Regions from separate parts of the Bacillus sp. VA13 genome, predicted to be linked through region 2. Evidence: riboswitches for the same ligand, from Rfam matches in the RefSeq annotation. Region 2 holds a riboswitch; each other region holds the start of a gene.

Region 1 (4,034 bases), on a different contig from region 2:
CACGAACCCTGAAATGGCTGCTGATTTGACGAAGGCGGTTAAAGAGGTTTCAGAAGTACCCGTTTATGTAAAGCTTTCCCCGAACGTGGCAAATATCACGGAAATTGCATCTGCGATCGAAGAGGCGGGAGCGGACGGTCTTACGATGATTAACACATTAATCGGCATGAGGCTTGATTTAAAATCAAGCAAGCCGATATTAGCGAATAAAACAGGGGGGCTTTCCGGCCCTGCCGTGAAGCCGGTTGCCATTCGCATGGTGTATGAAGTCAGCCAAGCGGTCAATATCCCGATTATCGGAATGGGAGGCGTGCAGACGGCCGAAGATGCATTGGAGTTTCTTCTCGCGGGAGCAAGCGCGGTCGCTGTCGGAACAGCAAACTTTGTGAATCCTTTTGCATGCCCGGACATGATTGAACAGCTTCCATCTGTTTTGCGTCAATACGGCTATCAATCAATTGAAGAATGCATCGGAAGGAGCTGGAACCATGAAAAACAACCTGCCCATCATCGCGCTTGATTTTGCATCAGCTGAAGAAACACTTGCGTTCTTAGCGCCTTTTCAACAAGAACCGTTATTTGTAAAGGTTGGAATGGAACTTTTTTATCAAGAAGGGCCTTCTATAGTTAAACAATTAAAAGAAAGAAATTGCGAGCTGTTTTTAGATTTAAAGCTTCATGACATCCCGACCACTGTAAACAAAGCGATGAAGCGCCTTGCCGGTCTCGGGGTGGACCTCGTCAATGTTCATGCGGCCGGAGGCAAAAAAATGATGCAAGCAGCTCTGGAAGGCTTAGAAGAAGGAACGCTTTCCGGAAAAAAACGCCCGTCACTTATCGCGGTAACCCAGCTGACAAGTACATCTGAACAAATGATGAAGAATGAACTGCTGATCGAAAAGCCTCTGATCGACACGGTCGTGCACTACAGCAAGCTGGCAGAAGAAAGCGGGCTTGATGGAGTGGTCTGCTCTGTTCATGAAGCACAAGCCATTTACCAAGCGGTGTCGCCTTCATTTCTGACTGTCACTCCGGGGATCAGGATGTCAGAGGACGCTGCGAATGACCAAATCCGCGTAGCGACACCTGCAATTGCAAAAGAGAAAGGTTCATCAGCGATTGTGGTAGGACGCTCGATTACCAAAGCGAAAGACCCAGTAAAAGCCTATGAAGCTGTCAGACTCGAATGGGAGGGAATCAAATCATGAAACAAATCATCGCAAAACATCTATTAGACATCCAAGCTGTATTTTTACGCCCGAACGAGCCATTTACATGGGCAAGCGGCATTTTATCGCCAATCTACTGTGACAACCGCCTTACGCTATCTTTCCCGGAGGTCAGAAATGATGTCGCCTCAGGTATCAGCAAGCTTGTCGAAGAGCATTTTCCTGAAGCTGAAATGATTGCGGGAACAGCTACAGCCGGTATTCCTCATGCTGCTCTGGCGGCTGACCGTTTGAATCTTCCGATGTGTTATGTGAGAAGCAAGCCGAAAGCGCACGGAAAAGGCAATCAGATTGAGGGAGCTGTTCAAAAGGGGCAAAAAACTGTCGTTATTGAAGACTTAATCTCCACAGGAGGAAGCGTACTTGAAGCTGCGGCAGCTTTACAAGCGGCTGGCTGTGAAGTGCTCGGTGTCGTCTCCATTTTTACGTACGGGCTCCCTAAAGCGCAGGAAGCCTTCGCAAAGGCAGAACTTCCATACTACTCTTTAACTGATTACGATACGCTCACAGAGGTCGCGCTCGAAAACGGAAATATTCATTCGGACGATCTAGAAAAGCTGAAAACGTGGAAACGAAATCCCGAGTCAAAAGATTGGTTTAAAAAATAAGAAATAAATTTCGGTGATGTATAGAGGCTTCAAAGCCTTGTTGTACTTGGAAACAGGCCACTCGGCCTGTTTTTTTATTAATCCTATAAAAAAAGTCGGGTTGACTTATGTTAGAATTGTGCTAAAATTTACTACAAATCTAAAAACTTATCAAGAGCGGCTGAGGGACTGGACCTATGAAGCCCGGCAACCTGCATAGTTTGTAAGGTGCTACTTCCAGCAAAATGAATTCCATTTTGAAAGATAAGGGCTACATGCTGTTCCTGTCTTTCTTTCCGCCGGATTGAAAGTTTTTTATTTTAAGAGGAAAAAAGGCTGTTTGTGATAACAGCAGCCGCGCATCACATTACAATTGGGAAAAGACAACCGGCAGAAAGCTACTGTTTGTTTGTCTCCGAAAGGAGGAAAGAAGAAATGTTAACGTACGATAATTGGGAAGAACCAACGATTACATTTCCGGAAGACGACCCTTATAAAGGAGCGCTTTCAGTTTTAAAGTGGGCATACGGCCATTACGGCAATCAGCTTGTTTATGCCTGCAGTTTCGGAATTGAGGGAATCGTTCTGATTGACTTAATTTATAAAGTAAAAAAAGACGCAGAGATTGTGTTTCTTGATACAGGACTTCATTTTAAAGAAACCTATGAAACGATTGAACGAGTGAAAGAGCGTTATCCGGGTCTTAATATCATCCTGAAAAAACCAGACCTTACCCTTGAGGAGCAAGCCGAAGAACATGGTGACAAACTGTGGGAAAGAGAGCCGAATCAGTGCTGCTATCTTAGAAAGGTTGTTCCTTTAAGAGAGGCGCTTTCAGGACATCCAGCCTGGCTTTCCGGTCTGCGCCGCGATCAAGGGCCAAGCCGTGCCAATACGAATTTCTTAAACAAAGATGAAAAATTCAAATCAGTAAAAGTATGCCCGCTTATCCATTGGACTTGGAAAGACATTTGGAGATACACATCCCGGAATGAGCTGGACTACAATCCGCTTCATGATCAAGGATATCCTAGTATTGGCTGCGCGCCTTGCACGGCTCCTGCTTTTACCGCAGAGGATTTACGTTCAGGCAGATGGAATGGTATGGCGAAAACAGAATGCGGACTGCATGAATAAGGAGCTGCAAAATGGAACTAGCCGCTATTTTATTTAGCTTGTTTTTCGCGATGAATATTGGTGCAAGCGGCGCTGCAGCTTCGATGGGAGTTGCTTACGGCTCTGGAGCCATTAAAAAGAAAACCTACGCTTTGATCCTATGCGCAGTCGGTGTGCTGGCCGGGGCGGTCATTGGCGGGGGCGAGGTTGTAAAAACCATCAGCTCCGGGATTATCCCCGAGCAGACGATTACACTGACGATTGTTTGCATCATTATTGGAGCCGCTGCGCTGTCGCTCTTTACGGCTAATCTTCTCGGCATTCCTTTGTCGACAAGTGAAGTAACAGTCGGCGCAGTTGTCGGCGTGGGAGTGGCTTACAAAGTATTGTTTGTGAACAACCTGCTGGTCATTGTGTCGTTTTGGGTTTTTGTCCCGCTGTTCGCTTTCGGTTTCACATATTTTGTATCTAAGCTGTTTCGTTATTTTAAGATTGAAATTAAATCTTCTAAAAAGCAAAAAATCCTTGGCATTGTTTTGTTAGGTGCCGGATTTTTTGAAGCATTCTCTGCCGGTATGAACAATGTGGCGAATGCCGTTGGCCCGTTAGTGGCGGCCGGTGTGCTGGATGTAACGAAAGGAACCTTATACGGGGGAGCTTTTGTTGCTCTTGGCGCGTTGTTATTAGGCCGGCGGGTGTTAGAAACAAACGGGAAGAAAATTACGAGATTCTCAAAAGGAGAAGGCATTCTCTTATCCGGTACAGGAGCCGGACTGGTGATCATCAGTTCTGTATTTGGGATGCCGGTGCCCTTGGCGCAAGTCACGTCATCGTCTATTATCGGAATAGGCATGGCAAAAAACGGTCCGAACGTGTTCCATAAACAAGTTGTTCAAACGATGCTGAAGGTATGGATTGTATCGCCGTTTTTATCTTTATCAATTTCTTATCTGCTTGTATCCTTGTTTTTAAAAGCGGATTATTATTCAATCTTTATCATGGTAAGTGTGCTTTTAGCGGCGGGCGGTGCCGTCAGCCTGACGAAGGCCATACGTAAAGAGAGACGCTCTGTCCACGAACAAGGCGGGGGAATCTGATCATT
Region 2 (4,034 bases):
TGGATGATCGTCGTTGAGCCGTCTGACGCTTCTGAAATTGAAAAACTGATGACAGCAGAGCAATACGAAGAGATGACACAAGAAGACTAAAACAGGATAGCTGTAAAGGCAATTGGACACGCTAACGTTATGGGAGGTGTCCAATATGGCTTTCAGCAAACAAAAGCTCGATGTCACCAATGATGTGACAGGCCGCTTTCAAAATGGCCGGCTCTCGTTATATCATGAAAATGAGATGATCGGCCAAATGACAAGCATGAATGAATATGAGCTTAAGTCCGGTTATTCCTTTGAAAATGAGAAATTTTATAAGACAGCTGATGTGGTCTCAGGAAACGACGAAAAATACGTGGATTGTGACTACGAAAACGGCTGGTGTTAATGTTGGCGGTGAATTTCACTGCCTTCTTTTACAATCTGAACGTTTCAAATATGACGCGGCAGGTGAAGAAGATGAAGATGGATGAGCTGGAAAAGGTTATGATTGTCGAAGGGAAAACAGATAAAGAGAAAATCGAAAGCGTCCTGAATGAACCAGTGCGCATTATCTGCACAAATGGAACAATCAGCCAGCTGAAGCTTGAGGAATTGGCTGACGAGCTTTACGATAAAGACGTCTATATATTAGTTGATGCTGATGAATCAGGCGAGAAATTAAGAAAACAGCTGAAAAGAGAATTTAACGAAGCCTGCCATCTCCATATCGACAGAGCCTATAAGGAAGTAGCGGCTGCACCCAGGCACCATGTCGCCTCTGTATTGCTGCGTGCGAATTTGAATGTCCATACTATTTTTCTTGAAAGAAAATCCCGAGGTGTATAGCATGAAAGAACTCCAAGAATATGAGCTTGAGCACATTGAAGATGATGTGTATCTCCTTTATTTATATACTCCGTTTTGCGGCACCTGCCAGCTTGCAAGCAAAATGCTGACAGTGGTGAAAGAAATGCTGCCTGATGTCGCCTTCTATAAAAACAATGTCAATTACTCTCCGACATTCGCAAAAGCATATCAAATTGAAAGCGTCCCTTGTTTTCTGCTGTTTAAAGGCGGAAAAGTGGTCGAAAGAGGATATGCGTTTCACTCTGTTTCTTATTTATATGAGCTGATCAAACAAAAATCATCTTCCGCATCCCATTTATGACATATTTCTCTGCACAATCCAATGAAATTGTCGTTCGTTTTATAAAGGGGTTCTTGCGCCAGAAAGAGAAATGTGTATGTATGACCAACAAATAGGAGGTTGTACATATGGAGAAAGCGGAAGTTTTAGAAGATGAGTATCAGCATCTGTTTTTAAAACCCCTTTTGAACGCTTCGACATTGCTCATTACCTTCCAAGGAGAAACAGAAGCCTTAACCGTCTCAATAAACGAACAGGGAGAAATGAAAAAAATTTCTTCGCCCCAAACGTCCAACCTGACCTTTTACGGAAACCAAACAGAAATTATTGACTTATTGCACGGAGACATTTCCCTTCAGCACCTTATTCAGAGCGGAAGCCTCAAAGTAAAGGGGTCATTCAGGGCCCTGTTAAAACTAGAAGCCATACTCTGGCTGACGAACGGATTTTTTCAGAGGATTTTAAAGAATTAAAAAATAGGTAATTATTATAATAGTAAAAGTTGACATCATTTATTTTATTGACATTTAATCATTCGCCATGCTATTCTACATTAAGAATTTCCGGACGAAAAAGACTATATATTTCTCTTATCAAGAGAGGTGGAGGGAAGTGCCCTATGAAGCCCGGCAACCATCAACGCTGTTGAAATGGTGCCAATTCACACGAAGCGTTCAGCTTTGAAAGATGAGAGAAAGGCATTTTATATAAGCCTTTCTGCTCAAGTGTGCAGAAAGGCTTTTCTTTTGCAGAAAAACCCGGAAGATTTCTTAGAATAGTGTTAAGGCAGGTGATTGCTTTGATCAATCTTCAAGATGTTTCAAAAGTTTATAAGTCGAAACACGGAGATGTCAATGCTGTCCAAAATGTCTCGCTTTCCATTAAAAAAGGTGAGATTTTTGGAATTATAGGATATAGCGGAGCTGGTAAAAGTTCCTTAATCCGTCTGCTGAACGGCCTTGAGAAACCAACCTCAGGAACCGTGGAAGTGGCGGGAACCAAGATTAATGAAGTGAACGGACGCGCTTTAAGAAATGCACGCCATGAAATCAGCATGATTTTCCAGCATTTCAATTTGCTTTGGTCGCGGACCGTTAGAGACAATATCATGTTTCCTTTAGAAATTGCCGGGGTGAAAAAGAGCGAACGGATCAAGCGCGCCGATGAACTGATTAAACTGGTAGGTTTAGAAGGAAAAGAAAAATCTTATCCGTCTCAGCTGAGCGGCGGGCAAAAGCAGCGTGTCGGAATCGCCAGAGCGCTTGCAAACAATCCGAAGGTTCTCCTTTGCGATGAAGCGACATCAGCATTAGATCCGCAAACGACAGATTCAATTTTGGATCTATTGTCCGATATTAATGAAAGACTCGGTTTGACGATTGTGCTGATCACACACGAAATGCATGTCATCCGCAAAATCTGCAACAGAGTCGCTGTCATGGAAAACGGAAAGGTTGTGGAAGAAGGCGAAGTTCTCGATGTCTTCAAAAATCCGAAGGAAGACATGACAAAACGATTTGTTCAGCAGGTGACAGAGCCGGAAGAAACGAAAGAAACGCTACAGCACCTTCTTGATGAAACAGCATCAGGAAAAATGGTTCAGCTCACATTTGTCGGTGATTCTGCTGAACAGCCTCTGATTACAGAGATGATCAGAAACTTCAATGTCAGCGTCAATATTCTGCAAGGGAAAATCTCTCAGACGAAGGATGGAGCTTACGGTTCACTGTTCATCCATATTGATGGAGACGAGGAAGAAGTGCAAAACGTGATCCGGTTCATTAATGACAAACAGGTGAAAGCAGAGGTGATCACGAATGTTTGAAAAATACTTTCCGAACGTTGATTTAACTGAGTTGTGGAACGCGACATATGAAACACTTTATATGACGCTGATCTCTTTATTGTTTGCTTTTGTCATCGGGGTGATCCTCGGCTTGCTGCTTTTCCTGACAAGCAAAGGGAGCCTTTGGCAAAATAAAGCGGTCAACTCTGTGATTGCGGCCATTGTCAACATATTCAGATCGATTCCATTCCTTATTTTAATTATTTTACTGTTAGGGTTTACGAAGTTCTTAGTCGGCACGATCTTAGGGCCTAACGCCGCATTGCCGGCGCTGGTGATCGGTTCGGCACCGTTTTACGCGCGCCTTGCTGAAATCGCATTGCGCGAGGTTGATAAAGGTGTGATAGAAGCCGCTAAATCAATGGGCGCTAAAACGTCTACGATTATTTTCAAAGTGCTGCTTCCGGAGTCTATGCCGGCTCTTATTTCTGGGATCACGGTTACGGCCATCGCTTTGATTGGCTCAACGGCAATTGCCGGAGCCATCGGTTCAGGCGGCCTTGGAAACCTTGCGTACGTAGAAGGATATCAGTCTAATAATGCTGATGTTACCTTCGTTGCTACTGTGTTTATTTTAATCATCGTCTTTATTATTCAAATCATCGGTGATGTAATAACAAATATTATAGACAAACGATAAGGGAGGATTTACATTGAAAAAGCTATTTTTGGGTGCATTACTGCTTGTGTTTGCAGGGGTTATGGCTGCCTGCGGTTCAAATAACGGCGCTGAATCCGGCAAGAAAGAAATTGTGGTTGCAGCGACAAAAACACCGCATGCGGAAATTTTAAAAGAAGCTGAACCATTGTTGAAAGAAAAAGGCTACACGCTGAAAGTGAAAGTGCTTAGTGATTACAAGATGTACAACAAAGCTTTAGCTGATAAAGAAGTGGATGCGAACTACTTCCAGCACATTCCTTACCTTGAGCAAGAAATGAAAGAAAACACAGATTACAAACTTGTGAATGCCGGAGCTGTTCACTTAGAGCCATTTGGTATTTACTCTAAAAAATACAAATCACTGAAAGACCTTCCAAACGGTGCGACAATTATCCTGACAAACA
Region 3 (4,034 bases), on a different contig from region 2:
AATCATCATAATTGGCTTCACGTGTATCTTCATCCACAACAACATTTTCGAGAACAGACCCGAAGCGGATCGCGTTAAAGATCTGAGGCTCCTTTTCTTCGCTTAAATGAATACACTTGGCGTAGCATCCGCCTTCAATATTAAAGACGCCTGTGTCAGACCAGCCGTGTTCATCATCGCCGATCAGTTTGCGGTCAGCATCGGCTGAAAGGGTGGTCTTGCCTGTTCCAGACAGTCCGAAGAAAAGGGCAACATCGCCTTTTTCACCGACATTGGCAGAGCAATGCATGGATAAAATATCTCTTTCAGGGAGCAGGAAATTCATAATGGAGAAGATGGACTTCTTCATTTCTCCGGCATACTCTGTTCCGCCGATTAAGATCGTCCGCTTTTCGAAAGAGACAATAATAAAGGTTTCGGAATGTGTGCCGTCTGTTTTTGGATCCGCTTTGAAATGCGGAGCAGAAAGAATGGTAAACGGCTGTTCAACTGTTTTCTTATCATTGCCTTCCGGGCGGATAAACAGCTGTCTTGCGAATAAATTGTGCCATGCGAACTCATTTACGACGGTGATCGGCAGTCTGTATTTTTCATCTGCGCCGGCAAATCCTTCGAAAACAAACAGCTCATCTCGCTGTTTCAGATAGCTGACAACCTTCGTGTACAGCCGCTCAAACGCTTCTTCTGAAATCGGCTGATTCACCGTCCCCCAATCGATCTTATTTTTCGTGCTTTCTTCCTCCACGATAAATTTGTCTTTAGGTGAGCGTCCTGTATAAGCGCCTGTTGTCGCCCGAACAGCACCCGTGGAAGTTAAAATGCCTTCGTTCCGGGAGAGTACTTTTTCTGTAAGCTGTGCTGCTGATAAATTATGACGCACATTTGGGCTTGTTAATAAGGCTTGTAAATCAGCGGTTAAATCAACTGAGTTCATATGAAACCTTCCTTTATCGTTTTTTGTGTTTTGCTAATTGTGAATTAGTATAACATATATTTTCAAATAGTCTATACTATTTATTGTTTTTTGTGTGTGCGTTTTCCAATGTTTTCCCTCGATATAGGTGCCTATTTCTTCTGAATCATATTGACATTGCAAACCCTTTTACGATAAGATATTTCATTGAGCGGATACTCTTATCCCGAGCTGGCGGAGGGACAGGCCCTATGAAGCCCAGCAACCGGTTTCTCTGTTATTTATTATGTTCAACTGTGTGAGACAACCAAGGTGCTAACCTGTTGCAAGGTTGTATGATTCCTTGAGCGATAAGAGTGAAAGGCACAAAGACCAAACCCTTTCCTCGATGGAAAAGGTTTTTTTATTTCATAAATATGCCAATTAACATTCTCTAATATAACGTTACATTGTATAAGAGGGAGCGAGTTCCGTATCATATATACAAGGTCTTTCGGGAGGCCTTGTGCAGGAGGAAGCAAATCATGAGTAAAAATCGTCGTTTATTTACATCAGAATCTGTTACGGAGGGGCATCCGGATAAAATCTGTGACCAGATTTCTGACAGCATTTTAGATGAAATTTTAAAGAAAGACCCTAACGCGCGTGTTGCTTGTGAGACGTCTGTGACAACTGGTTTGGTGCTTGTCAGCGGAGAGATCACAACATCTACGTATGTTGACATTCCGAAAACGGTTCGCCAAACCATTAAAGAAATCGGATACACACGTGCGAAATACGGATTTGATGCGGAAACTTGTGCGGTTTTAACATCAATTGACGAGCAGTCTGCTGATATTGCAATGGGTGTAGACCAAGCGCTTGAAGCCCGTGAAGGCACAATGAGCGACGAAGAAATTGAAGCGATCGGTGCGGGTGACCAAGGTTTAATGTTCGGTTACGCGTGCAACGAAACGAAAGAGCTTATGCCTCTTCCAATTTCACTTGCTCATAAATTAGCCCGCCGCCTGAGTGAAGTCCGTAAAGAAGATATTCTTCCATACCTTCGCCCTGACGGCAAAACACAGGTAACGGTTGAGTACGATGAAAATAACAAACCTGTCCGCATTGACGCGATTGTTATTTCAACTCAGCACCACCCTGAAATTACGCTTGAGCAAATCCAGCGCAACATTAAAGAACATGTTATCAATCCGGTTGTTCCTGAAGAGCTGATTGATGAAGAAACAAAATATTTCATCAACCCTACAGGACGTTTCGTTATCGGAGGCCCTCAAGGGGATGCGGGACTTACAGGACGCAAAATCATCGTTGATACTTACGGCGGCTATGCGCGCCACGGCGGAGGAGCGTTCTCAGGTAAGGATGCAACGAAGGTAGACCGTTCTGCGGCTTATGCAGCAAGATACGTTGCGAAAAACATCGTTGCGGCTGAGCTTGCTGATTCTTGCGAAGTACAGCTTGCTTACGCGATTGGTGTTGCACAGCCTGTATCAATCTCAATCAACACATTCGGTTCCGGTAAAGCTTCTGAGGAAAAACTGATTGAAGTTGTTCGCAATAACTTTGATTTACGACCTGCCGGCATTATCAAAATGCTTGATTTACGCCGTCCGATCTACAAACAAACTGCTGCGTACGGCCACTTTGGACGCCACGATGTTGATCTTCCGTGGGAACGTACAGACAAAGCGGAGCAGCTGCGTAAAGAAGCGTTAGGAGAATAACTTTATAGCCGCTTACTCGTTAAGCGGCTTTCCCTTTTTCACGTTGTATTCATGTTTATTTTTTTACATAACCGTGAAACCAAATACTATTCACAGCGTCTATAAATAGGGGTTCAATGATGACAATTTTAATTATGGAGGCAATACTATGTGTGGATTTGTCGGGGTTTTTAACAAGCATCCGTTAGCTCAAACCGCTGATCAAGAAGAACTAATCAAACAAATGAACCAAATGATCGTTCACCGCGGTCCTGACAGTGATGGATATTTCCATGATGAGCACGTTGGATTCGGATTCAGACGGCTCAGCATTATTGATGTAGAAAATGGCGGACAGCCTTTATCATATGAAGATGAAACATATTGGATTATCTTTAACGGAGAAATCTATAACTATATTGAATTGAGAGAAGAACTTGAAGCAAAGGGGTATACATTCAACACGGATTCGGACACAGAGGTTCTTCTTGCGACTTACCGTCACTACAAAGAAGAAGCGGCGTCCAAACTCCGCGGTATGTTTGCCTTTCTGATTTGGAATAAAAACGATCATGTGCTTTATGGAGCAAGAGATCCATTCGGCATTAAACCGTTGTACTACACAACGATCAATGATCAGGTTTATTTTGCCTCAGAGAGAAAAAGTTTAATGGTTGCTCAGAATGATATTGAAATAGATAAAGAGGCATTGCAGCAGTACATGTCTTTCCAATTCGTTCCTGAACCAAACACGCTTGATGCCAATGTGAAAAAAGTAGAGCCGGGTTCACAGTTCACAATCCGCCCGGACGGCGATATCACATTCAAAACGTATTTCAAAGCGAACTTTAAGCCAGTTCAGACTGAAGAAGATAAGCTTGTGAAAGAAGTCAGAGACGCGATCTATGACTCTGTAAACGTTCATATGAGAAGTGACGTTCCTGTCGGTTCATTCCTGTCTGGCGGAATTGATTCTTCCTTTATTGTATCCGTTGCGAAGGAATTTCATCCAAGCTTAAAAACATTCTCTGTCGGATTTGAACAGCAGGGCTTTAGTGAAGTCGATGTAGCGAAAGAAACTGCAGCGGCACTTGGCATTGAAAATATCAGTAAAGTCATTTCGCCTGAGGAATACATGAACGAGCTTCCGAAGATCGTATGGCATTTTGATGATCCGCTTGCTGATCCTGCAGCGATTCCGTTGTACTTTGTTGCAAAAGAAGCGAAAAAACATGTAACGGTTGCTTTATCAGGTGAAGGTGCGGATGAGCTCTTCGGCGGATATAACATTTACCGTGAGCCGCTTTCGCTTAAACCGTTTGAACGCATTCCGTCAGGCCTAAAAAAGATGCTTCTGCACGTTGCGGCTGTTATGCCTGAAGGTATGAGAGGAAAGAGCCTGCTTGAGCGCGGTT

Evidence for each region. Region 2 has a riboswitch for S-adenosylmethionine ahead of metN (methionine ABC transporter ATP-binding protein MetN). Riboswitches for the same ligand answer to the same signal wherever they lie in the genome.
Region 1: it holds a riboswitch for S-adenosylmethionine, as region 2 does, so the genes downstream of both, AC0C66_RS00500 (phosphoadenylyl-sulfate reductase) here and metN (methionine ABC transporter ATP-binding protein MetN) in region 2, are expected to answer to the same signal.
Region 3: it holds a riboswitch for S-adenosylmethionine, as region 2 does, so the genes downstream of both, metK (methionine adenosyltransferase) here and metN (methionine ABC transporter ATP-binding protein MetN) in region 2, are expected to answer to the same signal.

What each region holds. Positions count from the first base shown of each region.
Region 1 is NZ_JBVQPP010000001.1:95,316-99,349, forward strand. It holds gene AC0C66_RS00485 (dihydroorotate dehydrogenase) at 1-520, shown strand, start outside; gene pyrF (orotidine-5'-phosphate decarboxylase) at 489-1,208, shown strand; gene pyrE (orotate phosphoribosyltransferase) at 1,205-1,837, shown strand; SAM riboswitch class I at 1,982-2,087, shown strand; gene AC0C66_RS00500 (phosphoadenylyl-sulfate reductase) at 2,252-2,953, shown strand; gene cysP (sulfate permease) at 2,965-4,029, shown strand.
Region 2 is NZ_JBVQPP010000005.1:115,576-119,609, forward strand. It holds gene gcvH (glycine cleavage system protein GcvH) at 1-90, shown strand, start outside; gene AC0C66_RS18175 (YusG family protein) at 146-382, shown strand; gene AC0C66_RS18180 (toprim domain-containing protein) at 460-822, shown strand; gene AC0C66_RS18185 (thioredoxin family protein) at 824-1,144, shown strand; gene AC0C66_RS18190 (SCP2 sterol-binding domain-containing protein) at 1,252-1,596, shown strand; SAM riboswitch class I at 1,711-1,817, shown strand; gene metN (methionine ABC transporter ATP-binding protein MetN) at 1,923-2,948, shown strand; gene metP (methionine ABC transporter permease MetP) at 2,941-3,609, shown strand; gene metQ (methionine ABC transporter substrate-binding lipoprotein MetQ) at 3,623-4,034, shown strand, end outside.
Region 3 is NZ_JBVQPP010000001.1:1,532,493-1,536,526, reverse strand. It holds gene pckA (phosphoenolpyruvate carboxykinase (ATP)) at 1-934, opposite strand, end outside; SAM riboswitch class I at 1,132-1,270, shown strand; gene metK (methionine adenosyltransferase) at 1,438-2,640, shown strand; gene asnB (asparagine synthase (glutamine-hydrolyzing)) at 2,789-4,034, shown strand, end outside.